One region of the Peribacillus sp. Bi134 genome, then DNA from elsewhere that is predicted to be linked to it. Evidence: predicted binding sites of a transcription regulator. Region 1 holds the regulator's gene; each other region holds the start of a gene.
What was found. Region 1 encodes LexA, which represses DNA repair genes until DNA is damaged. Its sites were predicted from a motif close to CGAACATATGTTCG; they were not measured.
Positions count from the first base shown of each region.

Region 2: a site for LexA is predicted at 6,007-6,020, ahead of addB (helicase-exonuclease AddAB subunit AddB). Genes of this name have one in related genera too.
Region 3: a site for LexA is predicted at 8,884-8,897, ahead of uvrB (excinuclease ABC subunit UvrB). Genes of this name have one in related genera too.

Region 1 covers NZ_CAKKLN010000003.1:508,728-519,876, reverse strand. Annotated here, with positions in the region: gene LQ188_RS08370 (hypothetical protein) at 1-49, shown strand, start outside; gene LQ188_RS08365 (hypothetical protein) at 430-717, opposite strand; gene LQ188_RS08360 (glucosaminidase domain-containing protein) at 1,082-1,696, shown strand; gene lexA (transcriptional repressor LexA) at 1,902-2,525, opposite strand; gene LQ188_RS08350 (LysM peptidoglycan-binding domain-containing protein) at 2,681-2,992, shown strand; gene LQ188_RS08345 (recombinase family protein) at 3,012-3,668, shown strand; gene LQ188_RS08340 (DUF896 domain-containing protein) at 3,734-3,967, shown strand; gene tkt (transketolase) at 4,199-6,202, shown strand; gene sirA (sporulation inhibitor of replication protein SirA) at 6,499-6,939, shown strand; gene LQ188_RS08325 (YneF family protein) at 7,024-7,239, shown strand; partial or broken gene LQ188_RS08320 (zinc-binding dehydrogenase) at 7,563-8,372, opposite strand; gene LQ188_RS08315 (hypothetical protein) at 8,493-8,699, shown strand; partial or broken gene LQ188_RS08310 (spore coat protein) at 8,696-8,995, shown strand; gene LQ188_RS08305 (Rrf2 family transcriptional regulator) at 9,175-9,594, shown strand; gene LQ188_RS08300 (IDEAL domain-containing protein) at 9,695-10,078, shown strand; gene trxA (thioredoxin) at 10,130-10,444, shown strand; gene LQ188_RS08290 (NADH-dependent flavin oxidoreductase) at 10,513-11,149, shown strand, end outside.
Region 2 covers NZ_CAKKLN010000006.1:366,578-377,726, reverse strand. Annotated here, with positions in the region: gene addA (helicase-exonuclease AddAB subunit AddA) at 1-2,388, opposite strand, end outside; gene addB (helicase-exonuclease AddAB subunit AddB) at 2,381-5,878, opposite strand; gene lepB (signal peptidase I) at 6,069-6,632, opposite strand; gene LQ188_RS15640 (TVP38/TMEM64 family protein) at 6,666-7,280, opposite strand; gene LQ188_RS15635 (hypothetical protein) at 7,570-7,941, shown strand; gene LQ188_RS15630 (ComEC/Rec2 family competence protein) at 9,390-10,229, shown strand; gene LQ188_RS15625 (DUF3006 domain-containing protein) at 10,230-10,448, shown strand; gene LQ188_RS15620 (competence protein ComK) at 10,497-11,060, opposite strand.
Region 3 covers NZ_CAKKLN010000002.1:345,362-356,510, reverse strand. Annotated here, with positions in the region: gene lgt (prolipoprotein diacylglyceryl transferase) at 1-765, opposite strand, end outside; gene hprK (HPr(Ser) kinase/phosphatase) at 792-1,727, opposite strand; gene LQ188_RS04605 (DUF4097 domain-containing protein) at 2,280-3,380, opposite strand; gene uvrA (excinuclease ABC subunit UvrA) at 3,881-6,760, opposite strand; gene uvrB (excinuclease ABC subunit UvrB) at 6,767-8,752, opposite strand; gene LQ188_RS04590 (DUF2198 family protein) at 8,971-9,201, opposite strand; gene LQ188_RS04585 (catalase) at 9,392-10,999, opposite strand.

The DNA.
Region 1 (11,149 bases):
TACTGAAAGAACCCGGACAATGATTCGTTCGGTCTATATTGAGAAATAGTGAAATGCATTCTCTTCTTTGAGAGGGTATCAGACTGTAGACAAATTCGAAGTTTGCCTTCAGTCTTTTCTTGAATAATAGATCCAGTTGAATACAGAAATCCGCTCCCTTTCCGCAGATCCTACCAAGCCGCCTCGGCAGGAGTGTAAAAAACATAATAACCCACTTTTCCCGACAAAAAATCCCTTCTCATAATTGAAAAGGTTTTTTTGGATGTAATGTGGTGCTATCATGGGTGGTTTGTTTTAGCCAAAGGATTCAGCCAGTTTGTAATTACTAATACAGCGATTAAATTAATGGTGTTCGATGGGAAATAAAGCTAGTAAGGTCATCTAGCAATAAAAAGATTGATGAATTTCAACTAGACAACAAGAATAGATTTAATCCGTCTTTTTGTAGGATTCTCTATAAGACAAAATACCAGTTTTGAGTGCAGCATAATTGCCTATGCTTGCATAGCCATAAAACCAGCCCATGAAAATTCCTGAAACCAAGTGATGACGATGACTGATGAAAATGGAAATGAACAAGCCAAGACCCAAAGCGATGGTAGGGACGAATTTTGGATGAATATGAAACATGACCTTAATAAGTTGAGTAAGAATCATGATGGTAGGAATGGCTATCACTGCATCCCAGAAGTTTGTATGGACGGTTGGGTAGTCCATGATTTCACCACCTTGAAATGAAGTTTTTAAAAATAGTTTTTGTTTTTCATCAAGGTTTTATACAAAAATAAATAATTACAAATTTAAATTTAACGAACAAGTTTTGAAGATTTTCAGTGTTCAACAGGAAAAGCCGTCAATCCATTTAATTAAATGGATTGACGGCTTTTCCTGTTTGGTAGGGAAATGGATAAATAATACTCGAAGCTGGCCACTCTAGGTAAGAAATCTATAATAAAAACAATTAGCCAAACATCAGAACCTTTTGTATGGGACTTGCTGTAACCTTTTTCATAGATGAGAATACGATAAGAATGAAGATGAACAGTGAAAAATAAAGTAAAACCATTGATGGGAGGTTCTAATGAGCAAGGAAACATTTATTAAGGAAATTGCTCCCTATGCCCAGAAAATTCAACAGGAATTTAAAATATTACCTTCTGTTGTCATTGCACAAGCTTGTTTGGAGAGTGGATATGGGACAAGTTTATTAGCAAGCAAAGGAAAAAATATATTCGGTACAAAAGGTGACTTCAAGGGTGAGTCTGTCATCATTCAGACAATGGAATATGTCAATGGCGTACCCGTTCAAGTATGGAACAAATTCAGAAAATACCCATCTTGGGAAGAAAGTCTTAGAGATCTTGCCAATTTATATGTAAAGGGGACTTCATGGAATAGAAGTCTTTATACGGCTGTCATTGGAGAAAAAGATTACAGAAAAGCACTCAAAGCAATTTTCGATGCTGGGTACGCCTCGGATCCCAACTATATTGAAAAACTGGTGAACCTTATCGAAACAAGCGATTTAACAAAATATGATGCAAGTATAGAAGAGGTTTATCATATTGTCCAAAAAGGGGATACCGTCTCTGCGCTTGCAAAAGCATACGGTTCTACACAAGTGCAGATTCAACAGTGGAACGGCTTGGTAGATCTTAACCTAATTAAAGTGAACCAAAGATTACGAGTGAAGTGAATTTTAACTGGGAGCGGTAGTTAAAGCTCTCTTTTTTATTGTAATAAGATTGTTACCAAAGTACATATTAGGCGATCGTATACTTCCATTCGTAATAAAGGATGTTTAAATTCCCATGAAAACTTGATTCTATTAAAATTCCATATGCATATTGAGAGAATTCGGGACATAGATTAAACAAACAAAAAAAGCGCGGTTAGCGCTTTTAGTGTATTTGTCTATATAAGCCTATTACTTTTCCAAGTATCGAAACATCTCGTAAAATAATTGGTTCCATATTCGAGTTCTCAGGCTGAAGCCTTATGTAATCCGGTTCCTTAAAGAATCGTTTTACAGTGGCTTCATCATCTTCCGTCATGGCCACGACGATATCTCCGTTATTGGCATTGCTTTGTTGTTTCACGATGACATAATCCCCATCATGAATTCCTGCTTCGATCATACTTTCACCCATGATTTCCAGCATGAATACATGGTCATCATGTGGAACCATGCTTTCGGGAAGCGGAAAGTATTCTTCTATGTTCTCAATGGCCGTTATCGGCATTCCCGCTGTTACTTTTCCAAGTAACGGCACGTTCACGACATTGACTTTGGGAATATTGTTCGCTTCCTCCAAATTCATTATTTCAATGGCCCTTGGCTTGGTTGGGTCACGTCTAATCAGGCCTTTGCTTTCCAGGCGTGATAAATGCCCGTGTACTGTTGAACTTGAAGCAAGTCCCACTGCTTCACCAATCTCCCGTACGGAAGGTGGATACCCTTTTTGGCGGACCTCTTCTTTAATGAAATCAAGAATATCTTGCTGCCTTTTTGATAGTTTAGTCATATGTGCACCTCTTCCCCAATGTTCTTTGCTACATTATAGCATGGCCCCCAATTCTATACAAACATAAGTTCGAATTTTGTTGTTGACTGAAACAAACGTTCGTATTATAATTTGAGCATAACATACGAACGAACATTCGCTTTGGAGGGATATTTATGAAAAATTTATACAAAAATTATATTTATACGATTCTATTAGCGGGATCAGTATTCATCTTTTCAATTTTATTCTCTTGTACATTGAACAATGATCCAAAAAAGGATTTCCTTTCTATAGAAGTAAGTGAAGGTGACACCCTATGGGGAATCGCTGAAGAATATGAAGAAGCAAATTTGACAAAAAAAGAATTCATTGGTTGGATAGAAGAGCATAATGGAGTCAGGGCGGATACAATTAAACCTGGTCAAGTCATCGTCATACCGGTTAAAGGGGAAGAACTTGTCCAAAATTTGGCCAGTGAGCAGTAAGCAGTGAAGGTAGGGTATTATGAAGGCGGTAATCTATTGTAGGGTCAGCACAGAAAAAGAGTCACAGGAAACATCATTGGCAAGGCAGGAAGATGAGTTAGTCACATTGGCAGAAAAGATGGATGTTGAAGTTATATCCATAATAAAAGAGCAGGCAAGTGGTTATGAGTTGAATCGGGATGGCATTTTTGACATGCTCGAACTATTTAAAACTAAAGAAGCTGAAGTACTATTAATCCAGGATGAAACAAGGCTGGGAAGAGGGAATGCCAAAATAGCCCTTTTCCATGTCATCCTTAAAGAAAATGTTAAAATTTATACACTCTCACATGACGGGGAGCTTGAGTTATCGGATTCGGATGCCATGGTCATCCAGATAGTCGGTATTGTAGAAGAATACCAAAGGAAACTACATAATCTTAAAATAAAGCGCGGGATGATAAGAGCCGTTGAAAAAGGATACCGTCCTCAAAAAAACCTTCAGAATCAAAGGAATTCCACTGGAAGGGACCGTATGGAAATCCCTATTGAAGAAATTATTAAACTTCGGGCCAATGGATTGACATTCGCAGAAATCGCAGCCACTTTAAGGGGCTTTGGATACAATGTTTCAAAGGCCACTGTGAACAGGCGTTTTCTCGAACATCAACTGAATACAAATGAAAGTAAATCTTAGAACTTGTAATTTCGCTTTTTTTTTAATACCATGACAATATCCGGAGATTATGAAGGAGCGAAATTATGTTATCAAAAGAAAAAATAGCCCGTATTAATGAACTTTCTAAAAAGGCAAAGGCTGAAGGTTTGACGGAAGTTGAGGCGAAAGAGCAAACCCAATTGAGAAGTGAGTATTTGGAAACATTCAGAAAGTCCATGTCCGATACGTTGGAGCATGTGAAGGTCGTTGATCCAGAAGGTAATGACGTCACTCCTCAAAAGATAAAAAATATAAAAGAAAAAAGAAACTTACATTAATGCTTGGATCCTTCTGATAAAACATTCCGCTTGAGTATCCTGTTAGCATTTAGGAGTAAAAAGGGAGTGCATGCATGTATGTATTCTCCTATTTAGTTTAATCTAAATAGGGGACTTCTGTTATTATAGAAAATTGTAATATTGAGGCAGTAAATAGTGATTTTAGTTGTGATATTATGCTTGTCACTATAATATAAAGAGGTACATTACAGGAAGGGATGTTTTTACAATATGTTAGATAAATTAGATGCACTTTCTATCAATACGATTCGTACATTATCAATTGATGCAATTGAAAAGGCTAATTCCGGCCATCCAGGTATGCCAATGGGTGCTGCGCCGATGGCGTATAAACTATGGACCGAATATATGAACCATAACCCGAAAAATCCCGATTGGTTTAATAGAGATCGCTTTGTTCTTTCAGCTGGACATGGTTCTATGCTGTTATACAGCCTTCTTCATTTATCGGGCTATGGCTTATCTATCGATGATTTGAAAAGCTTCCGTCAATGGGGCAGTAAAACTCCAGGACATCCTGAATACGGTCATACGGCTGGTGTTGATGCAACAACCGGGCCGCTTGGACAAGGTATCGCAATGGCAGTAGGAATGGCAATGGCTGAACGTCACTTGGCAGAAAGCTATAACCGCGATTCTTATAATGTGGTCGATCACTATACATATGGCATTTGTGGAGATGGAGATTTAATGGAAGGTGTTTCTGCAGAAGCCGCTTCATTAGCTGGACATCTACAACTCGGAAGACTCGTTGTTTTATATGATTCTAATGATATTTCTCTTGACGGCGACTTAAGCCAATCATTTAGTGAAAGCGTAGCAGACCGGTTCAAATCTTATGGATGGCAATATATCCGCGTTGAGGATGGGAATGATCTTCAGGAAATTGCTAAAGCGATTGAAGAAGCGAAAACCGACGATGCACACCCAACATTAATCGAAGTGAAAACGGTTATTGGTTACGGTTCACCAAACCGTTCAGGTAAATCTGCTGTTCACGGCGCTCCGCTTGGTGCAGATGAGCTGAAATTGACAAAAGAAGCATATAAATGGACATTTGAAGAGGACTTCCATGTTCCGGAAGAAGTGTATTCACACTTTAATGAATCTGTTGTTAATGCAGGCGCTCAAAAAGAGGAAGCTTGGAATGAATTGTTCAAAAATTACAAAGAAGCACATCCTGAGTTAGCACAGCAATTGGAGTTGGCCATCAAAGGTGAACTGCCTGCTGATTGGGATCAGGAAATTCCGGTCTATGAAGAAGGTAAAACATTAGCTTCCCGTGCTTCAAGTGGGGAAGTGCTAAATGCTATTGCCAAAAGGGTCCCTAGCTTCATTGGGGGTTCTGCGGATTTAGCCGGATCTAATAATACTGCCATCAAAGGTGAGACTGATCTATTACCTGGTAATTACAGTGGCCGTAATATATGGTTCGGTGTACGTGAATTCGCTATGGGTGCGGCTTTAAATGGAATGGCACTTCATGGTGGATTAAAAGTATACGGAGGAACATTCTTCGTATTCTCTGATTATCTACGTCCTGCCATAAGAATGGCAGCACTAATGGGACTGCCTGTAAACTATGTATTCACTCATGACAGCATTGCTGTAGGAGAAGACGGACCGACTCATGAGCCAATCGAACAATTGGCATCATTGCGTGCAATGCCTAACCTAGGGGTAATCCGTCCAGCTGATGGCAATGAAACGGCAGCAGCCTGGAAAGTGGCTATGGAGTCTACAAATAAACCAACTGCCCTTGTACTGACTCGTCAAGGATTGCCAACAATTAAAGATACTTCCGAAACTGCGTATGAAGGTGTTTCAAAAGGAGCTTACATCATCTCTGCTTCTAAGAAAGAAGTAGCCGATGCATTACTTCTTGCGACTGGTTCCGAAGTGAACTTGGCTGTGGAAGCACAGAAAGCTTTGGCGAACGAAGGAATTGATGTTTCTGTTATCAGCATGCCATCATGGGATCGATTTGAAACTCAATCTAAAGAATATAAACAAAGCGTAATCAATCCGGCAGTGAAAAAACGTCTAGCTATCGAAGTGGCTTCACCGTTTGGTTGGGATCGTTATGCAGGTGATGAGGGTGAAATATTGGCCATCAATCATTTTGGAGCTTCTGCACCAGGCGGAAAGATCATGGAGGAATTCGGTTTTACTGTAGAAAATGTAGTTGCTCGTGTTAAGGAAATGCTTAACTAATAGTAATGGAGAACTGACACCAACTAGTTTGGTGTCAGTTTTTTTATCAAAAACAATCCTGATTTATATTGTGTGCTTCTATTCTAAGGGAAATCTTCCATTCGACAAAAAAAGAAGAAAATTTCTCCAGCAAACAACATATCTTTTTAGTTTGTCAATATATAATGAGAATAAATAAATTTCGTTTAAATGTGTCAGTTAAAGGGGAAAGTTATTAATAGTGGAAAATAGTGGAGAATGTCCTGGTGGTTAGTTATTTTCGTGACCAAAATAGGAAAGCTAGGAGGCATTGGCTGATGAGAACCTATCAAATTTATTTAATCGAAGATGAATTTGCCCATCATTATTATGGAAGAGAAAGGCTATTTTTCAATTTGTTTTTGGAGTATATTCAAGCAAAGGGCAGACTGAAGAGTATTTTGCAAAAACAAATCGAATATGTCACCAAAACAGTCCCGATTATCCAGTTGCAGTTAGCCATTGAACAACGTTTGCAAAAAAAGATGAATTATTGGACTCAAAATGGAAAATACTATTTAGAAAAAACAAACGGATCAAGTAAGGCCGTTTTAATCATTCAGCATGATTCCATTATTCTAAAAGCTGAAGGAGATTATGAAGCGGAGACGGCTTTCTTTGAAAGTATTCGAAAATATGAAGCGAGCTTTCTGGCCATTGATTTTGAACATGAAAAATACGGTTGGTTAAAACCGATAAAAGAAAGAAAATTTGTCTAAATGGGGGACTTTTCAGTAGCGGGTATTGTATAATAACCTTTGGTCTAGTACACTGATGTTAGACAACACGAAGGAGGAAATAGTATGTGGGTTTACATTCTAGTTGGCGTACTGGCATTGATTGCTGGAGTAGTGCTGGGATTTTTCATCGCTCGTAAATACATGATGGATTACTTAAAGAAAAATCCGCCAATTAACGAACAGATGCTGAAAATGATGATGATGCAAATGGGTATGAAACCATCCCAAAAGAAAATTAATCAAATGATGAGCGCCATGAATAAACAACAAACAAAATAAGATAGCAATTATAAGATAAGCAAATCATAACTACCGTGAAGAGTGAATCTTTCATCATAAATTTTTCTTGTTTTTGCTTTATCTTTCGTTACTAATCCGAAACTTCTTTCTCTGGTGGAAACTAAATCAGAGAGAGGGGTTTTTTGTGTTGTAAGGAGATAAGCAAGAGGGCAATCATGGGCTTGAAAGGTTTCATATAGAGGGAATCTAGTTCATGTGACTTTCAAACTACTACACAGGATTCATCAAATTCAGAAACTTACTATAATTCATGTATCGTTTCTGAATTTGAATGCCTGGCCATTCAATTTTCTATATAATACTTACGGTTTTAACACCACTTTAATGCATCCGTCTGTCCTTGTATCGAATACTTGGTAACCATGTTTAGCTTGATCCAATGGTAGTACGTGGGTTACGACATCGCCAGGATCAACTTTTCCTTCAGATATTAGATTATAGAGATATGGCATATAAGGGATAACGGGAGCTTGTCCGGTCTTGATATCCACGTTTCTTTGAAATATATCTTCTAGCGGAAAGCCATTATAACGCCCTCCGTAAGCACCAGTTATTTGAATGGTTCCTGCTTTACGGACCGCTTGTGAGGAGATTACAATACCACCCATTGCACCGCCATGAAGCTTAAGCCCCGTTGCAAGATATTCCAGGGGAGTCATTTTACCACTCATGCCTGAACAGTCAATTACAATATTGGCTCCCCCTTTAGTTATGTCTTTGAGATAATCCCCTACGTTTTCATATTGTTCGAAATTTACGATTTCGACTTTATTTGTCCTTTTTGCATGTTCCAGACGATAGTTGAGATGATCGACGGCAATGACCCTTTTCGCTCCTTTGAACCAAGCGAATTTTTGTACGAGTAATCCAACGGGACCGCAGCCTAAGACGATTACAGTATCACCTGGTTTTACTCCTGCATGATCAACGCTCCAAAATGCGGTTGAAGCTGCATCGGCGAGTAATATCAATTTTTCATCTCCAATCTCACAGTCTTCTGGAATCTTAAAAGGAGTGAAATTCCCATAAGGGACCCGCATATATTCTGCTTGTCCTCCAGCATAACCGCCAGTTGTTTCTGAATATCCAAAAAACCCGCCCATTTCTCCATGTGACTACATGTTGTTTTCCAAATGGTTTTAACCTTCTAAAAAAATGAAAAGGAATGAATAAGAGCTTTTGAACAACGAAAGATAAGTAAGTGATTGTTACTGAAAGGAGAGATACTTCTTGTGGAAAAGTTGGGACTGCATGAAACGTTAGAAGTGCATGAAATATTGAACTTCAAAAGCCTTTGTCTATCAAAAGCTTCTACAATGAATGGGTTAGTCCAAGACACGGAATTAAAAAACATTCTTTTACAAGACATGAGCAGCGGAAGAGAGCATATTAAAAAATTACAGGAAATCCTGGTAAACCAAGGCGAGGGAAGACAATGACTAACTTTTTGCAAAATATGGCGGGGATGGGTGGTATGACCGATCAGGTTATTGCTACTGACTTTCTGAATTCTGCCAAATCAGGAATAAGAAATACGGCTTTCGCCATAACAGAAACAGCTTCCCCTTAATTGAGGGCTGCATTACGGGAACAGCTGAGGTATGCTGTAGAAACACATGGGCTAATAAGTGATTACATGGTTTCAAAAGGTTATTATCATCCTCAGGATATAATTGAGCAATCGAAAGTGAATCTAAAAGCGGCTAGTACGGCTTTGAATCTTTCTCAACGATGATATTATCGGTTTGTAAAATTAGCTGAATGAAATTCCCTCAATCCTTTGTTTATAGGAGGGAATTTCATAGCAATCATAAAGTAATCAACAAAGTTGAGAACTCTGTTGAGTTTTTTGAGTTGACTTTACCAACTGTAAACATTAAAATTACAGTAATCTCCTTGAGGAGGATGCGAAAAGTGAATAGTGATTTTACAATAGCTGTGCATAGTTTGGTCTATTTAGCTTATCTACCAGATCATATGGCAAGCAGTGAGTCTATCGCAGAAAACGTTTGTACAAACTCGGCAAGGATTCGGAAAATGATGAGCTGCTTAAGAAAAAAGGGATTTGTTAAAACGAAAGAAGGTGTGGGCGGAGGTTATATTCTAGACTGTAATCCTGAAGAGGTAAGTTTGGCAGATATTTATATAACGGTCTCACATGGAACCTTGAAACCGAAATGGTGTACAGGCGATCCGGAGAAAAAATGTGTCATATCCTCCAATACCCAGGTAGTCATGGATCAAATATTCGATGAAGCAGAATTGTATTTTGAAAAATATTTGGAAGATATAACTCTCAGCACTTTTTTGGAAAAAATTAAGCAATGTCCGTGATATTGATTTAGTTTTTTCTTTGCACAAAATGTATATTTTATTAATACAGTTAATAACTATAGTTTTAATATTAAATGAATATAAAAGGGGTGTTAAGGAAATGGTTGAAAACAATCTGTTCAAAAATGGGGATTGGGTACAGGGAAAATCAAGAGATGGAGAACTTATCCATGGTTTCGTTGAAAACGTGAGCGATAATCGTGAAATTGTTAAAGTGAATGTGGTGGAAAGTGACAATGAAAAAGCGGTTGGGAAATCTATTTGGATTCCAAGTAGATGGACTGAAAAGCTGCCGGATCTAGAAATCAGTAACGAAACACATCTTTTGGCCTTAATTGATTTGGCTTTACTTTCTAAAGATGAAACATGGTTCATGGAGTTATCCGGTAAATTGGAATCCATCAAAATCCATCCGAAAATAAATGCCAGGAAATCAGAGGCTTTTATCCCGGGAAATAGAATCGCAAAACTTGATTTTAAATAGATGGTGAGTAAAGACCATAAATATTTCGGATAATACAAGGAGGAAATGATCATGACAATAGAACATGTTACAGATGATAATTTTGCTAGTGAAATCAAGGAAGGTTTAGTATTGGTTGACTTTTGGGCACCGTGGTGCGGTCCGTGCAAAATGATTGCCCCAGTTCTTAATGAAATCGATGAGGAAATGGGTGATCAGGTTAAAATCGTAAAACTTAATGTGGATGAAAATTCAAATACGACAAGCGAATATGGAGTGATGGGAATTCCAGCACTTATTCTATTCAAAGATGGAGAAAAGGTAGATCAAGCTATTGGCTTCCAGCCAAAAGAAGCCATTTCGGCATTAATCGTAAAGTATGCATGATATTTAAATTAGTTTGCGGATTTGATTTATTATACAAACCAGTGGGTTACAAAATGGAGGATTACTAAATGAATTCTAAATATACACCATTATTTGAATCGTTCAATTTAGGAAAGGGAATGGAATTGAAAAATCGATTGGTGATGGCACCTATGACAAATTTCTCTTCTAATTCTGACGGTACCGTTACCGACGCAGAAGTTAATTATTATGAACGCCGGTCAAGCGGTGTAGGCATGGTTATAACGGCTTGTACTTACGTGACGGCTAATGGAAAAGGTTTTCATGGGGAATTTGGCGGAGATAAGGATGAATTGATACCTAGTCTAAATCGATTGGCATCAGCGATTAAAGCGAAAGGGGCAAAGGCAATTCTCCAGATTTTTCATGGCGGCCGAGAGGTTCCACCGGAATTAGTAGATGGTGATGTAGTCAGCGCAAGCAATATCCCGTCGGAAGGCGAAGGGAAAGCAGTTCCGCGTCCACTTTCTGAAAAGGAAATAGAATCGATCATTCTCGACTTTGGTGAAACCACCCGACGTGCCATTGAAGCGGGATTTGACGGTGTAGAAATTCACGGTGCTAATGGGTACTTGCTTCAGCAATTCTTTTCTCCTCATTCAAACCGTCGTGAAGACAAGTGGGGCGGTTCCCTTGAAAAGCGCCTGACTTTTCCATTATCGGTTGTGGATGAAGTGAAAAAGG
Region 2 (11,149 bases), on a different contig from region 1:
AGCACGAGCTGCCCCTAAATCATCTCCACGTTCTTGCATCCTTTCTATGAAACGCAAGAAACGGAACAAACCGCGGAAAGAACTTGCTTCATATTGCCTTGCCCTGTCATACAGCGCTCTTAAATTGGCCTGACGCTGTTTTCCGCCCGGCATCCCACCTGCAAAATCATAAAACTGCGTTTCGCGGTATAGCAGCCAGATCAAGTCTGATAATGCCTCCTGCCTGGCAAGCTTTCTCCACGTCACTAGTTTTTTATAAAAAGCAGTGGCCTTTTCATAAAGCCCCGGATGTTCTTCCGGGTCACTCTTTCTGTAAAAATCAGCTAGCGCTTCATAGTAGCTCCCTGTATGGAATAAACGCACCTGTGACATCTCTTCTTCATCCAATCCGACGATGGGTGAACGGAGAACGGATGCCAATGGGATATCCTGTTGCGGATTATCAATCACCTTCAATAGGGAAATCATGATGGCCACTTCGGTCGCTTCAAAATACCCTGTCGACAAATTGGCATAGACTGGAATTCCTTGTTTTTTTAATTCCTCCATGATTTGCGGTGCCCATGGCATCGAACGAAGAAGAATGACCATGTCCCGATAAGTGGCAGATCGGTACTTTTTGGTTTTCGTATCATATATCCGATGCTTTTCGCTTATAGCCTTTTTAATGAGCTTTGCCATTTGCCTTGCTTCGAGCTGCGCTTTTTCAAGCTCCTCGGCCTCAAACCCGCCTTCCGATCCTTCCATTTCAGAATGAGCTTCCGGGTCGGCTGTTCCGTCAATTAAATGGAGTTCGATCGGGTTTGGATCGTCTTCGGGATATGGGGCGCCTTTTTTCAATTGGGCATCTTCATCATAATCAATCTCACCGACAGTAATGCCCATCAACTGTTGAAACAAGAAATTGGTCCCATCGAGAACTTCCTTTCGGCTCCGGAAATTGCGGTTTAAATCAATTTTCAGTCCGGAATCAACACCATCATGGGTAAAACGTGTGTATTTTCCAAGGAAGAGATTCGGTTCCGCAAGCCTGAACCGGTAAATGGACTGCTTGACATCGCCTACCATGAAAAGATTCCCATCATATTCGCCGTCGGCCGTCACAAGTTTTAAAATGGATTCCTGAACCAGGTTAGTATCCTGATATTCATCCACTAGTACCTCTTTGAACTGGTTCCTGTATTCAATGGCTGCCGCTGAGGGCTTTCGTTCACCCTCCACCATTTCCCCTGTCAAAATTTGTAGACAATAATGTTCCAAATCGGCGAAATCCACCAAGTTCTTTTCTGCTTTTGCAGCAAAGAACCTTTCATCAAACCGTTTAACAAGCATTACAAGTGTATCGACATAACCCTTGAGCTCCCTTATATCCCGTAGGTAGCTTTCCGGTTTCCGGGAAAATAACTCTTCCTGTAACGATTTGATGATCTTCTTGGCCTTATCCCGGTACTTGGTAGCCTCATCAGCAACTTCCTTGATAAAATCTGCACCGGTAAGGCGTTTTGCCGTCCCGAATTTCACGTTTTGGATTTCCTCATAAAGTGCATTCCAGGATTGGTCCTTCACTTCCGAAAGTTTAGCAACCACGGCAAGATCGGCTAAATAGTTTTCAGCCCTTGGTGCCGGTCCCCCAGGGATTTTTGTCAACGCAAGCGAGCGTTCCAATAAATCTCTGGAGGTGTCCAATTGTAAACCAATATCGAACTTCAATGAATCGATAAACGAAAGATCATCAATCCCATCATCATCTGCCAGCTCATACATACTGGCGGCACCATCAAGCCAGCGGTCCGGGTCTGGATTCGATTGCGAAAAATCATGCAGCGATCGAACGATATTCTGAAGTGCATCATCGTTTCGATCGCTAGTGAAAGCATCAACCAAATTAAAGAACTCTTCATTATCACTTTGCCCATACTGCTCCTCGAAAAGCTCTTCCATCACTTCATCACGAAGCAGCTGGATCTCCGTAGAATCTGCAATCCGGAAGCCCGGGTCGATATCCGTCAGATAATAATACTTCCTGATCACCTCTAAACAAAAAGAATGAAGTGTGGAAATCGAAGCACGATTAATCAAGCTCAATTGCTTACGCAAATGCTGTGAATGCGGATTATCATTGATCGCTTTTTCTAATGCCTCACTTATCCGATGACGCATTTCGGCAGCCGAGGCATTTGTGAATGTAACGACGAGCAGTTCATCAACATCGATTGGTTCTTCTTCTGAAATGACTTTTTGAATGATCCGGTTGACCAGCACCGCTGTTTTCCCTGAGCCTGCTGCGGCCGCTACCAGAATGTCCTGATCTTTAGCCCATATCGCCTTCCATTGATCTTCCGTCCAAGTCACGTCTCCTGGCAGAGCAGGAATTTTCGTTTTACTCATCGCTCTCCCCCTCCCCCCTTAATAGCTCAAGAACGTCATTTTGTTTTTTCTGTGTCAAATTCCTGAATTGGTTCTCCTCCAGTGACTGGTCGAATTGGCATACAGATTTAAAGGAACAGAAGGTACACGGCGTTTTTTCCTTTAATTTGTATGGTGTTATATCCACATCACCATCGACAATTCGATCACCAGCCTCCTGATAAATACGGCGCACATGATGATTCAGGAGCGAAAACTCTTCCCTGCTGGCAACTTTGGAAGCCGCAAGGAGCGATCCGTCCTTTTTAAATCCAGCTGGAATGATATCCGACTTACCAGGATTTTCAATATCAAGTGAAGTATCCATCATTTGAATGACATTTGAATGATCCAGTACAAGTCCATTCATTTTAAAACTTTTATAGATTTCTTCTTCAATTTTATCCAAGCTGAGCATTCCCTTTGATTTGACAACGGGATTATGCACATGAAAATATAAAACCCCGGCAGGGATCGCTTCTTTTCCAATAAGCGACTTGGAATGGGTGACGACGATATCAAGGTATGTCAACATCTGCAGCGCGAGTCCATAATATACTTCACTCATGTTCAGTTCCTTTTCACTCGACTTATAATCGAGCACACGCAAATAGACACCCTCATCTTCTTCCGCTTTATCCACGCGGTCGATTCGCCCGACCAATTCCATCTTCGTACCGTTTTTCAATGTGAAAGATAGTGGTGGCAGCTCGCCATTTTTTCCGAATCCGAGTTCTAATCCGATTGGAGCAAAACCGCTCACCTTTGCATGTTCACTTAATACGATCGAGGCCCGTCCAATCACGTGTTCCAGTTTCCTGCGTAAATAGTGATGGCGGTTCGTACTTAACAAGATTTGATTTTGGAGTTTAGGAGCAAGTCTCTCCACGGCAATTCTGGCCAGCTCCAAGCATTGTTCCGAAGTCAATGTAGACCAAGGTATATTATGTTCCTTCAAGTAATCGGAAATCATTTTCAACGCTCCATGGAACATCTCGCCTATATCCGGTGCATCCAAACGGAAAATTTGCCGTTCCCTCAATTTCAAGCCATGAGCGGCATAATGGGAAAACGGGCAGCTATTGAACATTTCCATCCTGGATACACTCGTAAGAATGCTCTCACCGTATAATTGCTTACTAGTTTCCTCAGATAATTTCTTTGTCCTATTTTGATAAAAAAGGCTCGATAAAACCTTAGTTGCTGAAGGACCGGCCCTTTCATCATCAATAATGGCATTATACACATCCCACCATAGTGAATGGATTGGATAGTTTCTTTTTTTCAGCTGCAATTGGGCAGCCAGGTACGATAGTGCCACATCATGATTCGCAGCATATTTCACCTGTTCCTCAGCAGGCAGATCGGACGGATCGTTCATATAATACACTTCGGAAACGTTAGGCAATACGTCCCTTACCCGTTTTAAATAGGATGAGGGTAAAAGAGCCTTTCCTTCCTCATCGGCAAGCGGATATGATAAATAAAGTGCCTCAGCAGGCGTAGTGAATGCTTTGTACGCTGTGAACTCCTCATCCAGCAGGCGCACTTTTGAACTTGGGGCAACATCAAGTCCGCCAGCCAGCAGCACATCACGATCACTATCTGAAAAAATTCCGTCAGATACAGCTTTTCCTGGCAAAACCCCTTCGTTCAGGCCGATAACAAAAGCTGTCTTCACATCATCCAGGCGGGATAAATCTAGATTAGCGACCAACACTTGGTCAATTGCCGGCGGTACCAAAGAAAATTCAAGAGATTCCAGACCAGCTTCAATAATTACTGCAAACTGTTTCATGGAGAGCTCTTCCCCGCTCAGCAGTTCAACGAATTGGTCCAATAGGTCGACAACCGCATTCCAAGTTTGCTCATGCTCTCTTGCCGATACCAAATCACCTGCTTCTTCTGCCTCTAGTTTTAGCTTTTCCAATTTTTCCGGCACATGCAATTCTTCAAGATATAGATAAAGTGCTTCACACAATTCCCTGCCATTAGCAGCCTTTTTAACACGTTTTGAGAGCTTCAAGATGGGCTCGGTAAATAATTGCTTCATCTCATTCAACTCTTGCTCAAGCTTCATTTCCTTATCCGTTTGGTTCCGGTCCTCGAGTTCCAGGCCGCGGAAGCGCCTGTAGGTCCAACGTTCTTTGGACGTCCACCTGCTTCCTTTAATGCCGCGGGCCAGCACATAGTTCTCCAGCTTATCAACCTGTTCGCGCATCCTATCATGATTTTTTTGCAGCGGAAATAGAAGCTCCGTCTTGATTGCACGAAATACCGGCTCATAACGCCAATAGCCATTGATGATCTCCAAAGTGGAACGAATCAGTTCAATCAGAGGATGATTCAGCATCGTCCGTTTGGAATCGACGAACAAGGGTATTTGATAATCCCGAAAAACGGTTTGTAAAATATCTGCGTATGCTTCCCCATTACGGACTAAAATCGCAATATCACGGAAACGGTGCTGTTTCTGTCTGACCAGCGACAAGATGTCCCGGGCAACTCCTTCAATCTCAGCTCTGCGGTTAACTGCCTGGGCGATCGTTACATCAGGTGACTGCTCAAACGTTTGTGCAGGACGAATGGCAAAATGAGTTTCCAGGTGATTCAGCCCTGGACTCTTTCCAAACCTTTCCGTCCCTTTTAAGATTCGATCTTCTGAAATCGGTATGCCATTCCTCAATCCAGCCTGATAAAGGTGATGATAAAGATTACCCGTTTGCCTGAACAGCTGCAAATCATCCGGGGCATATTGCCTGTAGGGCTGATCTAACGTCAGTGAGATCGTTACACTCCTGCACAGCTTCATCATTTCTTCCACAATCAATAATTCCTGTGGAGTCAAGCTATAAAAACCATCGATGTATATATCCGCATTCCTTATATATGAAGACTCTGGCATTTTCTCGATCAGCAAGGTGAAATAGTCTTCGGAATCTAAATATTTGTTGACCATTTCATCCTCAAAAGCCTGATAGACCAATTCAAGATCATGCAGTTTATCCTGAATGCCGCTGCCTGCCTGTGAGGTTTCTTGCAAATAGTTTTGAATGTCATCAGGTTGGATGCAATACTGCTTGAACTCGGCCAGCATTAGCTCCATCTGTGCAATGAACCCCTGTTTATCAGCAGATCGACGAAACATCTTTAACTCTTCCTTTTTATCTTCCATTATCTTCCTTATCAACATATTGACGCCGACACTGTCCAAATGCAGCCGGCTCATCCCCCCGGTTTCCTGAAGGACGCGCCATGCAAGCCTGCTAAAACTGAAAACCTGTGTCCGGAGCATTCCGGCAAGGCCTGGTGTTTTAATTAATTTATATTCAGATAGAAACGTCATCTGATCAGGAACGAGGTAGATAATTGGATTTCCTTCGGGATCTTCTGCCAATTTGGAGCGGATTTCGTCCAATATATTCGAAGTTTTCCCTGCACCCGATCTTCCCAGTAAAAAACGGAGTGACATCTCTTTTTCCCCCTTACAACATAATATCTAGACCCATCATACCAGAAATACTTTCGTCTTTATGACTAGGTTTCTGTTTCCAATTAGATTTACTTTCTATTATTTTACCGTTTCCCTTTAAAAAACACCAATCGTACGTTCGCGTTTTCCCCCAAAAGAAAAAGCCCACATAATTTTGGGGCTTCCGCAATCATTCACCTGTAAATTTAAAATTGAAATCATTGACCGGCCAATATCGAACATCCACTTTACCGACAACATTTTCAACCGGTATATAACCAAAATGACGGCTGTCAGCACTTTCAAGACGGTTATCACCCATGACAAAAAGCTTACCCTCCGGAACTTTGGTCATGTCCGTCAATTCTTTTAATGTAAAATCACCTGTAAAATCCTGTTCCGGGAAACCTTCCTTGAATTTCTCAAGATAAGGCTCATCCACTTTTTCACCATTTACGTAAAGCCAATCATCTTTATAACGAATTCGGTCACCTGCAATCCCTATGACTCGCTTAACATAATCTTCTTGTGAATTCGCATGAAAAACAATAATGTCAAAACGGTTGATATCATGAATCCGGTAATTGATTTTATTCACGACAAGTTTATTTCCATCTTCAAGGGTCGGCTGCATCGACTTCCCTTCAACATCATAGCTTGAAAAGAGAAATGTACGGATTAAGATGTAAATAACAAAAGCTATCATCGCTGGTTTTATCCAATCGGATAAAGAATTCTTGTTTGTTTTTTCCATCTAGTTCAACCCCTACTGCATTTATATATTAATTTATTGTCCTTCTTCTCTCTTCATGCTTTTATTTAGCCTGACTTCCAGTCTTTTTCCCACATACCATAGGATAAAGATGACGATTCCGATAATGATCGTTCGCACAGGCTTATGAATTAATGATACTAAATCGTAACCTACGAAGCTGATCGTAAAAATCATCACCGCTTTCCCACCCACTACTGCAAGTCCATATTGCAGGGTACTGACTTTTGAAAGTCCTGCCACGATATTAACGATAGCCGAAGGTGTAAAAGGGAAGCAGAGTAATATGAACAAAGGACCGAATCCATGGCTCTCAACCCAAACCATCAACCTCTGCACCTGTTTATGCTTTTGCAAAAATCGGAAAAACCTCATTTGACCATATCTTCTAATAATCCAAAAGATCAAAAAAGACCCCGCTACCGCACCAATCCAAGAAAATAAAAATCCCCACCAGAGACCAAAAGCCGTTGCATTAGCAAGCACGAACACCACTAAGGGCAAAAAAGGCAAAAATGCTTCCAGCATCGGCAGCAAGATCCCAGGAATTGGACCGAATGAGCGATATTGCTGAATAAGTGCCGATATATGATCAAGTGTAAACCACTCACGTATAGTATCCAAATCCATAATTATCTCCCTCGACATGCTGCCATCATTGCAGCATAAACTTATTAAAAACTGTTTATTTTAGATATATCACTTTCCCCTGAAATTGCAAGAATTATTATCCATATATCTTCATACTTTCCCTATCTCCGGAAAACATAATCTTGTTAACGAATATTTCTTGATTTATCAAAACTGCTTGCATATACACTGAAAATACATTAGGATAAAAAACAGAACATATGTTCTTATTTTGCAGAATATACATACTATTATTAAAAACGCGCTATTTTAGAAAGGGGCGGTCATGATGACCCGCATTCCAGAAGATGACCGAAATATGATTGAAAAAGCCATCTACCTCCCTATGGTTATTACAGTCTTAAACCGGGATCTCAAGGTCATCGAAATTAGTCCGTTTAAATTAAAAAGGCCCTATTCGGAGCTAGTCGAACATATTTTAAAAGTGGTTCAAGACGAACTTGCCGAGGTGCGGCGCTATTTGCGCAAGGAGAATATTAAGGTTAGTGAAATCAAACGCGATGAATCCTTCACGATGTATTGTTTTTTATATAAAGGATACGAGGAACATCATAATTATTTCAATCCCCGCCTTCGCAACAAAACTGAAGACTTGTTATGTTATTACTTTTTCGAAAAAAACCACCGTTCAAGGAATTAGCGGGTGCAGGCATCCATGTATGTGGATGTTTGGAGCCTTAGATCATCCAGTATCTTATATGAGAAGGTTAAGCTTAATCAGTCAATATATGAATTAACGTAACGGAATGTTTCGGTTAAGAATAAGCTATAATGTTTTTTATTTGGAACTTTATCAGCAAATGATATTCCATCGAGTAAATTTGATTTTCTGATTTTAACTACACTCTGTAAATGCTTCTTGATTAATTGCTAACGTATTTAATTATATCCAATCATAGCAACATTTTACTAATATATGGTGTACAATCTATTAGATCTAATTGGAATAGCAGAAAGTATTTTGTCTAAACACAGTATATTGCACCAATTTTCATTTTGAAAACTTTTGTTAAAGAGATTTATCCAGAAGAAACACATAACAAAGAAGACGGAAAGTACAGACCTCCCGAATAGTTAGCGGAAAGAGATAATAAGGGTTACATAGAGACAGAAATTATACAATGGGGTCAAAAAAAGAGAAAAATTTCATAACATATAAATCTTTATACCCTTATATTGATTTACGGCATGTCGCTTTAAAATGATATACGAATGCTATGAAGTGCAGTCTAAATAAAGTCGGGGGAAATTATGAAAAAGAGTAGCCTTATAATAAATTCTATACTTGGATATATTGCAATAGGGGTATTCGTTATTGGTTATATTAGAAGTATACCGGTATATAACTATACAATTCTAGGTTTTGAAGCAGATTACATTATTCTTACATTAGGAACGTCTTTCATTTTTGGATATATATATTACCTTGAGAAGCAATTAAAGGTCCCCCAAAAGGCACTTTTTATTGGGAGAGCATGTTTTTTTATCACTTTAATAGGTAGTTTCATTTTAGAAGTGATTTGAAATTCAGCATTCTCTCACCTCTATTTCTGAACCATTTGAGAGAAGAAGGCTGTACACATTTCCAGTAACTATTCATTTTATGATACCTATCCTTAAACTGTGTTCAGCTAACTTCCACAAATTAGAAAATTACAGTAAAAATGCTTTATCCTAAGGAAGCAAAAGAGGAAATGTTTGTATATCGATGTTTTTTCAAAGAAGGCTCTGAAACATAAAAAAAAGAAATTCAAGATTTAATGGATGAGCTATTTGAAGATTAATTCTGATGCCCTTCTCATATGAGAAGGGCTTTTGGTTGTGACTTTTGCTAAAGCAAACATTGATATGATTGATCGTATGAAAGAATCATTCCATTATCCGCCCGTAGAATATCATCTCCTCCACCATATTAAAAACTCAGATACATTCCCCTTCTTCACCAGCGACAATCCATCATAAATACCCAGGATCATTTTACCTAACCACGATTCTGATACCCGCTTCCTTTTTTTATCACAAAGAAAATTATGTCCAAATCCCCATTTTTCGAATTACACATGGTAAATTATTATTTGGAGGGGAAAAATGAAGAAAATAAATATTCTACTGGTTGCTGTTCTTGTTTTGTCTTTATTCACTGGACTTAAAACAACTGAGGCAGCCTCAAATGTGAAGGTACATTTCATCAATGTTGGACAAGGAGATGCCATCCTTATTCAAACCGGTAACGAAAACGTTTTAATTGATGGCGGCGGTAAAGGAAAGGGCGACGAAGTTGTAGCCTACCTAAAAAAGCAAAAGGTGAAAACACTTAATGCATTAGTATCCACTCACCCAGATGCGGATCATGTGGGCGGTCTGGCTTATGTGATTAAATCGCTTAATGTAAAATCTGTGTATGCCCCTAAAGTTTCTCATACTACCCAGGCATATAAAGACTTTTTAACGGCTGTTAAGCAGAAGAAGCTTACAATAAAAAAAGCGCAGACTGGTGTGGAAATCAACACTAAAGCTAAGGATAATTCCCTTAAATTCATTGCACCTGTTAAAGAATATGCCAAGTCTGACTTAAATAATTGGAGTGCAGTCCTTTTACTTAAACACGACAAAAAAACATTCTTGTTTACAGGTGATGCTGAAGAAAAATCAGAGACAGATATGCTGGCTAAAAAACTGGTACCAAGTGTGGATGTACTTAAAGTCGGCCATCATGGTGCAAAAACATCAACTAGTTCAGCATTCATTAACAAAACAAAACCGAAATACGCTGTAATCAGTGTAGGAAAAAATGGCTATGGGCATCCTACTTCCACTGTTATAAAACGGTTGAATTCAGTGAAGGCCAAAACTTATCGCACAGATAAATCAGGTAACATTATTTTTACTTCTACAGGTCAGAAAATTACTGTAAAGACGGTGAAATAAATGGTACAAGGTATTATTGACCGCTTCGAAGGAAAGATCGCTGTCGTTGAAATCGATGGTGGTGACATGAAGGATTTTCCTAAAAGCGCTCTCCCCAAGGGAGCAAAAGTAGGAGATATGCTGATTATCGATGGAGATACCATCACCATTTCCAAAGAGGGCACTGAGAAGTTAAGAAAAGAAATTGACGATCTAATGGATGAATTATTTGAAGATTAATTCCTGGGCCCTTCTTTAATAAGAAGGGCTTGCTTTAATTTTGAATGTCTAACGCGGTATATACTTTGACATTACCTCTGAAGCCTTGACCCCGTTTGCTTCGGTGAACAGATAGAATGATTTCCTCTTTGTTTCCTCAATCCTCTGGATCAATTTCGTTTTTAAAAACGAAGTCCGGTGCAGCTGGTTTTCAAAAGAACTGCATGATACTGCTATATCGATGGTTTGTCTATTCCTGAATGTGATGGTAGTATGTTTGGAATCCAGGCGATCATAGGATACCACATGCTCATGTGATAACCAGATGCATTGAGGACGCAACGGAGATGTAGTGGGAAAGAAGAAAATCGAACTGGTCGGATCGATCGCAATAGGTGCTTTATGTGTGATGTTTATAAGCTGTTTTGTGCCTTGCTTGCGTCCTTCATAACTTGATCCGAAAAACTCACAGCTTTTCTTTATTATTTCCAAAGGTTTAAACGGGGATATGAACTCGTCCTCCATTTCAACTATACGGGCATATATTTTACTGCCGTAATTGATTGGCGAAACCATCAATGTATGTGGCGTGATTTCATATTCCTCGATGATTCCCTGATTGTTTTCCTTCATTTTTAATCCACCTCTTCCTTATTGCTAAACATCGCTTTTACTTTACCAAAGCTTATGCCCTTAATTGCTTGTACCCTTCCATTCCCCAT
Region 3 (11,149 bases), on a different contig from region 1:
GACCACCAAGGCGATGGCTACAGCTACCAATACAATCGAGATCACTTGTGCGATACGCAGTGAATCCGTCAGCATCAAACTGTCCGTCCGCAATCCTTCAATGTAATAACGTCCGATGGAATACCATATTACATAGGTTAAAAACAGTTCCCCCCTGCGCAAGTTCACTTTACGTAAACTTAAGAGAATAATGACACCGAGGATATTCCAAATCGATTCATACAAAAAGGTCGGGTGATAATACGTACCGTTTATGTACATTTGATTTATGATGAATTCAGGCAAATGCATATTTTCAAGGAATGACCTTGTTATTTCTCCCCCATGCGCTTCCTGATTCATGAAATTACCCCAACGGCCAATCGCCTGCCCCAACAATAAGCTCGGTGCAGCAATATCCGCCAGCTTCCAAAATGACACTTTCTTGACCTTGGCAAACACGATTGCAGTCAGTACCGACCCAATCAACGCACCATGTATGGCGATTCCGCCATTCCATATTTTAATGATATCTCCCGGGTTTTGTGAATAGTACTCCCATTGAAAGATCACATAATAAATACGGGCACTTATGATCGCGATTGGGACAGCAAACAAAATCATGTCAGTAAAAATTTCCTTATCAAGACCTCTTCGCTCAGATTCCCTTAAAGCGATAATAAGACCCAATAACACACCGAAACCGATGATGAGTCCATACCAATGTACCTGGATGGGACCTAGATCTATCGCTATTGGATTCAGCGGCTGAATTCCTTGTTCCATTTTGTCCCCTCTTTTCTTATAACCTTTTAAAATTCATCATGTTCCGGATCTGCAATTGCGTGGTTCAAGCGATCTGAAAACTGTTCCGCTGCATTTACTCCCATTCGCTTCAGGCGGTAATTCATGGCTGCCACTTCAATGATGACAGATAAATTTCGCCCTGGACGGACAGGTACGGTAATTTTCGTCACTTCCGTATCGATGATTTTCATTTTTTCTTCATCAAGGCCAACCCGGTCATACTGCTTGTTTTTTTCCCATAGTTCCAGATTGATGACGATTGAGATCTTTTTATTGCTGCGGACTGCGCCAGCTCCGAAAAGTGTCATTACATTAATGATTCCCAATCCTCTTATTTCTAGAAGATGTTCGATTAAATCCGGGGCATTCCCGACCAGCGTATCTTGGTCTTCCTGCCTGATTTCGACGCAGTCATCGGCTACGAGACGATGACCCCGTTTCACTAATTCCAGGGCTGTCTCACTTTTACCGACGCCGCTTTTCCCGGTGATCAACACACCTAACCCATAGATATCCACCAATACACCATGAACAGCAGTAGTTGGTGCCAACCTGCTTTCCAGGAAATTGGTCAGACGGCTGTATAACCTTGTTGTCTTCATATTAGATCTCATCACAGGAACGGACTCCCGCTCAGACGCTTCGATCAATTCTATCGGCACTTCCTGACCACGCGTAATGATGATGCCTGGAGTAAAGTCCCTGCATAATTCTTCCATCCTCTGTACTCGATCCGGTTCATTCAGCCGATTAAAAAAGGACATCTCCGTCATACCTAAAAGCTGTACTCGATCTGCGGGATAATAATCAAAAAAACCGGCTATTTCAAGTCCGGGACGAGATAAATCACTCGTGACGATCGGTCTGTTAATTCCTTCTTCCCCACTGATAAGTTCTAGACCGAACGCTTCTACTATATCCTTTGTACGGACTTTTGCCATATATCTTTCCTCCTTTTGGAGTGATGCTATTTTTTGAGATACTTTTTCTATTTTAGCATTTTTCTGTTAATAACCAAACAAAGCATTATCGATTTATTGTTTTTTTATTCACTCCACCCGGATGGGCCAAGTGAACTGGAAAGAGATGAGAGGAACATACATGAATCCTTACATCAAAATAAAAGAAAGCCAGCCAATTTATATTGGCAGGCTCACTTTGCAGACAAAAGGGATCGGAAACGTATCTTTCATCAAATGATGTTCCCGAACCAACTCCAAAGCAACTCCTTAGGTATGGGTTCCGATACAAATTGGATGTTGATTTCCGCTCAAGAAACTCGTTTTCCGCGGGCGGTCGTGGAGCCTCCTCGGCTTGCGCCTGCGAGGTCTCCCCTAGTCGCGCTTTTCCCGCAGGAATCTCGTACCTTCCTCTCCAATCAAACTTGTTATTAAATTTGGAACAAGCCATAAAAAAACTGCAGGCAAACTCGTTTTCCATCGAGTTTGCCTACAGTTCTAGCCACCAGTGGTATCAACGGCCTTTCCCTTTCTTCAGGAAACCGTTATCGCTGCAGTTTTGGTTTCTGCAAAAATATGAAGCACAGGAACCTCTTCTTTAACCGTCTTAAACTTAAGGACCTTCTGAACCACATCACTTTTCTCTTCGATGATTGTCATCCCTTCCAAAGTTACATTAAAGCTTCCTAAATTTGACTTCAATTCTCCTTCGATCGCCTTACCTGGCGGCAGGGTCAACTGGACTTTTCCAGTGACTGACTTAGCATGGATCGAATCGCAATCCATCCCTGAATTCGTACAGATGATTTCCCCATTGAACGTTTGGACATCCAATTTCTTGAAGTATCCAGCAGCATTAATCGCTCCATTCAGGGTCTCGGCTTCCAAGTCATTAAAGTTGGTATCTGAAATGGTGATCATCCCATTACCTGTTTCAAGCTCACAGAAATCACCTTTACCCTGCATGATATGAATGGCACCATTTGCCGTTTTCGCTTTAAGCTTCTCTGATTTCAGTGATTCAGTCGTGATTGCGCCATTGAACATCCTTACATGGATGTCCTCATATTCCTTCCTTGGAATGTACATGATTGTATCAACCTTTATGGATTTTTCACGAACCTTGAACTTCAATTTTCCATTTTCAATCGTGAAATCGACTTCTTCCAAAAAGTTTTTCCTGGCTTCTTCTATTTCTTCCACACGGTATACCTTAGCTTGGCATTCAACCCGGACATCATCATGGTCCCATGCGGCGATTTTTATTTTCCCATTTGCTATATCTACATCAACCTCATCCAGGAAATCATGTTCATGCTGAAAAATATGACTGACCTCCACAGACTTCCCGAAATTGAAATCAAGATCCGTTTCTTTGATTTTCTTAAAAGCACTTTCAACGAAATCAATAATCTTTTCTTTCGATGACTGGATATTCTTTTTAAACGTATCCTGAGTGCTTCCTTCACTTTTCTTATCCACGACTACCGTCGATAATTCGTTTTGCAATTTCTGCTCTTTAGCTTCACTTTCCTGACTGGCTTTTTCTAATTCTTCCAAAAGGCCCAAGGCTTCTTCCGCCGATAACTTTCCATCCTGAATCATTTCTAAAATCTTCTTTCTTTCCTCCTGCATGAACATTCCTCGCTTTCTTCTACCATTTTATTCATACATACGCCTAGATATCTAAAAAGTTTCATAAATACCGTTTTTCCCATCTTTCGACAAAGGAAAATGACAATTTCCGAAAAGGAAGATGTATGATTTCCCCGGAAATATCTTGTTTTCCCATTCTTTAATCAAATGATTGATTAAATGCACACTGTCATTTTTCTACAAAAAAACAAGCCTGATGGCTTGTTCCTGACTGTAGACAAATTCGAAGAAAACGAGTTTGCCTGCAGTTTTAATATTACTTTTACAATTCAGGTTGATTTCCGATCCAGGCACGCGCTTTTCCCGCAGGAGTCTCGCACCTTCCTCTACAATCAACTTCGTTAAAAAAATTAAGCTAGAAATCCATACATAAGGAATTGAACTGCTTTGGGTCAGTTGGTTCGGACATCCATTTGATGAAAGATATGTTTTCCGAACCCCCTTTAGTGGACAAACTGAAACTAGCCAACCGGCTTCTTTTAAGCATGTTCATGCTCAGTTTCTTTTTCTTCAATCCAATTTTCCATGCGGATTTGATCACGGGTAAGTACAGGTTTTAAGTATTTTCCCGTGTACGATTCGGAAACTTCACATATTTTTTCAGGTGTTCCATAAGTGACGATCGTACCGCCCTTATCTCCGCCTTCCGGTCCCAGGTCAATAATATGGTCCGCCGTCTTGATGACATCCAGATTATGCTCGATCACCAAAACGGTATCCCCATTGTCAACCAGCCGCTGCAGAACCTGGAGCAGCCTTGCTATATCGTGGACATGTAGACCGGTAGTTGGTTCATCCAAGATATAGAAGGAGCGCCCAGTGGATCGGCGATGCAATTCGGAAGCAAGTTTCACCCTTTGCGCTTCACCGCCTGATAAAGTGGTGGCAGGCTGTCCAAGCTTGATATAACCCAAACCAACATCATAAATCGTTTGCAGCTTCCGTTTGATTTTCGGGATATTTTCAAAGAAACTAACGCCTTCCTCGACTGTCATATCGAGAATGTCGGATATGTTTTTCCCTTTATATTTCACTTCAAGAGTTTCCCGGTTATACCTTTTACCATGACAGATTTCACATGGAACATAGACATCTGGGAGAAAATGCATTTCAATCTTGATAATGCCATCACCACGGCATGCTTCACAGCGGCCGCCTTTAACATTGAAACTGAACCTTCCTTTTTTATAACCGCGGATCTTCGCTTCATTAGTCGAGGCAAACACGTCACGAACATCATCGAATACACCCGTATAGGTAGCTGGATTCGATCGTGGGGTTCTGCCGATAGGTGATTGGTCAATATCAATGACTTTATCTAAATGCTCGATTCCCTTGATTTCACGGAAATCACCTGGTCTGGCTTTTGCCCGATTCAGTTTTTGAGCCAATGACTTATGGAGGATCTCATTCACCAATGTACTTTTCCCTGATCCGGAGACTCCCGTTACGGCTGTAAAGACCCCAAGCGGGAATTTCACATTAACGTTTTTCAAATTGTTTTCCTTGGCACCTTTTATTTCAATGACACGGCCATCATTTTTCCGGCGTTCCAATGGCAATGGAATGAATTTCTTCCCTGCTAAATATTGCCCCGTTAAGGATTTAGGATTATTCATGACCTCTTCCGGAGTTCCAGCGGCCACTATTTCCCCTCCATGCGCTCCTGCTCCAGGACCAACATCGATCAAATAATCCGCAGCAATCATCGTATCTTCATCGTGCTCGACAACAATGAGGGTGTTCCCGATTTCGCGCATATTCTTCAATGTTTCGATCAATCGATCGTTATCCCTCTGATGCAGCCCTATTGAAGGTTCATCCAAAATATATAGGACTCCCGTCAATCGGGAACCGATCTGCGTCGCCAATCTTATACGCTGCGCTTCACCGCCTGATAAAGTTCCCGCTGCCCTGCTCAACGTCAAATATTCCAAACCTACATTAGCCAGGAAACCGAGCCGCTCACGAATTTCACGTAAAATCAATCTCGCAATTGCAGCTTCTTTTTCAGTCAAATCAAGCTCATCGAAAAATACTAACGCATCCTCCACTGATAAAGCTGTCGTTTCACTAATATGGACCCCTTGAATGAGCACGGAAAGACTCTCTTTTTTCAATCGATGACCCTTACAGGTTGGACAGTGATGTTCTGACATGTATTTCTGCATTTGCTCACGAATAAAGTCAGAACTCGTCTCCTTGAAGCGCCTTTCGATGTTTCTTAAAACTCCTTCAAAAGGAATATATCCTTCTTGCACTCTTCCAAAATCATTTTTATAACGGAAATATATCTTATCTTTGCCTGAACCAAGCAAGACCTTATCCATCTTCTCTTCCGGTAAATCCTTAACGGACACATCCATATCTATCCCATAATGGTTTGCCACCGCTTCAAGGAGCTGAGGGTAATATTGAGAACTAGTCGGCTCCCATGGCGCAATTGCATGTTGACGGAGGCTTAATTCGTTATTCGGGATGACCAGATCACGGTCCACCTCAAGCCTTGCCCCCAAGCCATCACAATCCGGGCAGGCCCCAAACGGGCTATTGAAGGAAAACATTCTAGGCTCTAACTCTTCAATCGAAAATCCGCAGTATGGACAAGCATGATGTTCACTGAACAGCAGCTCTTCCTCACCCATGACGTCAATGATGACTTTACCTTCGCCAAGCTGCAAAGCACTTTCCAATGAATCTGCAAGCCTGGCCATGATACCCTCTTTTATGACGATCCGGTCTATGATGACTTCAATCGAATGTTTTTTATTTTTTTCGAGAGTGATCTCATCGCTGAGGTCATGCATTTCCCCGTTCACACGAATGCGGACATATCCTTGTTTCTTAACTTCCTCCAAAACTTTCGCATGTGTCCCTTTTCTGCCTGAGACTAGCGGTGCCAATACTTGAAGCTTGGTTCGCTCAGGGTAATCAAGAATGCGGTCCACCATTTGCTCTATCGTTTGTGAGGTGATTTCTATATTATGGATGGGACAGGTCGGCCTGCCGACCCGTGCAAATAACAGCCTTAAATAATCATAGATCTCCGTAACAGTCCCTACGGTTGAACGAGGATTTCGACTGGTCGTTTTCTGGTCTATGGAAATGGCTGGTGACAAACCTTCTATCGCATCGACATCCGGTTTATCCACTTGGCCTAAGAATTGACGAGCATAAGCGGAAAGTGATTCCACATAACGTCTTTGCCCTTCTGCATAAATCGTATCAAAAGCCAAGGAAGACTTTCCAGATCCGGATAGTCCGGTCAGCACAACAAGTTTGTCTCTCGGTATCGTGATATCAATATTCTTTAAATTGTTGGCCCTGGCGCCTTTTATCACAATTTTATCCATTGCCATGTTTCGTCACCCTTCCGCTTTTAACTCTAGTAATAAATCACGCAGCTCGGCAGCTCGCTCGAAGTCCAGTGCCTTTGCCGCTTCCTTCATTTCTTTTTCCATGCTTGCCATCACTTTTAAACGCTCTTTTTTAGGAAGCTTCGCGAGGCTTGGTGCAAGGTCTTCCTTATACTCTTCGCCTTCTTCGGCAACATGAGTCGCCCTTATGGAGTCGCGGATATCCTTTTGAATGGTTTGAGGCAATATTCCATGCTCTTTATTATAATTTTCCTGGATTTCACGGCGCCGCCTCGTTTCATTGATGGCAAGTTCCATCGAATTCGTGATTCGGTCTGCATACATGATGACGTGGCCGTTCGCATTACGGGCTGCACGGCCCATCGTTTGAATAAGCGAACGTTCCGAGCGAAGGAACCCTTCTTTATCGGCATCCAGAATGGTCACTAACGACACTTCCGGAATATCGAGGCCTTCCCTTAAAAGATTGATTCCAACTAGAACATCATATTTGCCCATTCGAAGTTCCCGGATGATTTCTATCCTTTCCAAGGTCTTCACTTCCGAATGAAGATATTGGACCTTGATGCCGATTTCCTTTAAATAATCAGTTAAATCCTCAGACATCTTTTTCGTCAAGGTCGTTATGAGCACACGCTCGTTCTTTTTGACGCGCTCCTGTATTTCACCGATCAAGTCATCTATTTGCCCTTCAATCGGCCGCACTTCCACCGTCGGATCCAGCAATCCGGTAGGACGGATGATCTGCTGAACCATTTCCGGGGTATGTTCGAGTTCATATGGTCCCGGAGTTGCCGAAACGAATATGGATTGATGGACCTTTTTTTCAAATTCCTCAAATCTTAGCGGGCGGTTATCTTTCGCAGACGGCAGACGGAAGCCGTGATCGACGAGCACTTGCTTACGCGCCTGATCTCCATTGAACATTCCGCGGATTTGCGAGAGGGTTACGTGTGATTCATCCACGACCAATAGGAAATCCTCTGGAAAGTAATCTATTAAAGTGTATGGTGTCGCACCTGCGGGACGAAGCGTCAAATGGCGGGAATAGTTCTCGATCCCTGAACAAAAGCCCATTTCACGCATCATTTCCAGATCATAACGGGTCCGCTGCTCCAAGCGCTGCGCTTCAAGGAGTTTTTCATCTTCCCTTAATTCCTTCAATCGTTCTTCCAGTTCCGTTTCGATATTTTGAATGGCTACCCGCATTTTCTCTTCGCGGGTTACGAAGTGGGAAGCCGGGAAAATGGCGATATGATCCCGTTCACCGGTAATTTCGCCAGTCAGGGCATCGACTTCACGAATACGGTCAATCTCATCCCCGAAGAACTCGACCCGTACGCAATGTTCATCACGTGAGGCCGGGAAAATTTCGACCACGTCGCCGCGAACGCGGAAGGTCCCCCGTTGGAAAGCAATATCATTACGTTCATATTGAATATCCACGAGTCTGTGCAGCAAGGCATTCCGGTCTATCTCCATGCCTGTTCGGAGGGAAACGACCATCTCCCGGTACTCTTCAGGAGAACCGAGTCCATATATGCACGAAACACTGGCAATGATGATGACATCTTTCCTTTCGAACAAAGACGAGGTTGCCGAGTGACGCAGTTTATCGATTTCATCATTGATGCTTGCATCTTTCTCGATGAATGTATCCGTGGATGGAACATAAGCCTCCGGCTGGTAGTAATCATAATAGCTAACGAAGTACTCAACGGCATTATTAGGGAAGAACTCTTTGAACTCACTATAAAGCTGCCCTGCCAACGTTTTATTGTGGGCAATGACAAGAGTCGGTTTATTGATTCTTTGAATCACATTGGAAACGGTGAACGTTTTCCCTGTCCCCGTTGCCCCCAATAACGTCTGCATTTCCTTGCCTTCCTTAATCCCTTCGACCAGCATTTCAATTGCTGCCGGCTGATCTCCTTGAGGAGAGTATTTTGAGACTAACTCAAACTTATCCTTCACCAAGCATAGCCTCCTATTGAAATATTTTTATATGAAAACGGGACATAACTATATCCCTTCTATTTATTCCGGTTTGATAAAGCATATATACACATTCTACCACAATAGCCTTAAAACAAACCAGCAATAAGCGAACATCCATTCTATTTTTGTTTTATGGACTTCATGATGTGTTGAGGGGAATGACAAGTTTGGGTACAAAAAAAGCACCTTTTGTGTCAGGCGCTCTTGGATGTACGTTTCATCATTCTTTTTGATAACCAAAATCCCACTGTTAGGGATAAGGCATCGACGATGATCAATAAGTTTGTATGCGTATAACCTTTATATGCGGAAGCTGTAATCAAGGCAACAGTTAAAACAAGGCCCACGACATTGTTATAGGTGACCCTTGAAAATAGCATGACGAGTAGACAAGGAAGTAAAAGGGCAGAAAGAAATTTAATCATTTTTTCATCTCCTTTATAAGAGAAAAATAGAGTAGTTTCAGTTTAAATGATTATCAAGTTTTTTGCCAATCAATTTCCCACTTGATTTTCAAGGCATCATCAGAAGAATCTTCCACACTTCCATCAATTATGCCCATTAAAAAAAGAGGCAAACCCCTTTATAGGGAAGTTTGCCTCTTTTTTAGTCCCATCAATATGGATCCGCTTCATGTCCTTTCCTAACGGCATCCTCAGGGTTATCCGTCCCGCCCAGTGGTTTTGAAGATTCCGTATGTTCAGAAGCCGAGGCCAGTCCCTCTTTCAATCTGCGGCCATACTCTTGATCGGCCTCTTCGGCAAGTGCTATCATTTTTTCCTGAATGCGCTTGTCGGCAGGAGCCAATGCCGCCACTAAATTGGAAATTAAATCGTCCTTTTCCCAATCCTCGAATTCACGGAATGTTTCCCCGGCCTGTTTCGTATTATTTTGACGATCGATTGTCTCACGAACAAGTTTCCCTTCCACCATAGGTGTATGCTCCTTGCCCGTCTGCTTGGCTTCTTTCAAGCCGCCGACAGTTGATGGTTCGTAGTTGATGTGGGGGCTTTGGCTGCCTCTGCCAACTTCATATTGCATCTGTCCGCCAGTCTGATTCGTGGCTGTTCGTTTTTTCGGAGCATTGATCGGCAATTGCAGATAATTCGCGCCAACACGGTGACGCTGTGTATCGGAATAAGAGAATGTACGTCCCTGTAACATCTTGTCATCAGAAAAGTCCAGTCCATCCACTAGGACACCTGTGCCGAATGCAGCCTGTTCGACTTCAGTGAAATAGTCTTCAGGGTTTTTATTCAATACCATCGTACCGACATGCAGCCAAGGGAACTCATCTTTCGGCCAGATCTTCGTATCATCCAACGGATCGAAATCCAACTCAGGATGATCATCATCACTCATGATCTGTACGTTGAGATCCCATTCAGGATAGTCACCGCGTTCGATCGCTTCATAAAGATCCTGTGTGGCATGATTGAAATTCGTAGCTTGAATTTCATTGGCCTCTTGCTGTGTCAGGTTCTTGATCCCTTGTTTCGGTTCCCAATGATACTTGACAAGCACTGCTTTCCCTTCCTCATTCACCCATTTATAAGTATTGACCCCTGATCCTTGCATCATGCGATAGTTAGCTGGAATGCCCCATGGGGAAAACACAAAGGTAACCATATGGAATGTTTCAGGCGAACTCGAGCAAAAATCGAAAATCCTCCTGCCGTCCTGAATATTCGTGACCGGATCCGGTTTGAAGGCATGAATCAAATCCGGGAATTTCATGGCATCACGGATAAAGAAAATTTTCAGGTTATTGCCTACAAGATCCCAGTTTCCGTCTTCCGTATAAAATTTAACGGCAAATCCCCTTGGGTCACGTAACGTTTCCGGGGACGTCCCTCCATGAATAACAGATGAAAATCTCACGAATACCGGGGTTTTTTTACCTTCTTCCTGAAAAACCTTCGCTCTCGTATATTTTGAAATCGGCTCGTCCCCCGCTTTACCGGTCGGAACGAAATAACCATGCGCACCTGCACCGCGGGCATGCACAACCCGTTCAGGGATACGCTCCCTATCGAAGTGGCTGATCTTTTCCAGGAAATCATAGTTCTCAAGTGTACTAGGTCCTCTGTTCCCTACAGTTCTAATACTCTGGTTATTCGTTACCGGGTGCCCTTGCCTGTTCGTTAATGTTTCTTTCGATTCATCATTTGTTTTTTTTGATTTATCAGACAAAAAAATCCCTCCTTTGTTAATAAAAGCCATAATAATACTATACTTTCCCCTATCTCCTATATTTAACTCTTCAATCTTCAAAATTTAATTGAAATTAGTAAATAAGTACTTTTCCCCTATATATCGATGAGCAGATTTTCATGCCATTAACGACTTGAAGCATTTAGTAGTTGGAGTGAG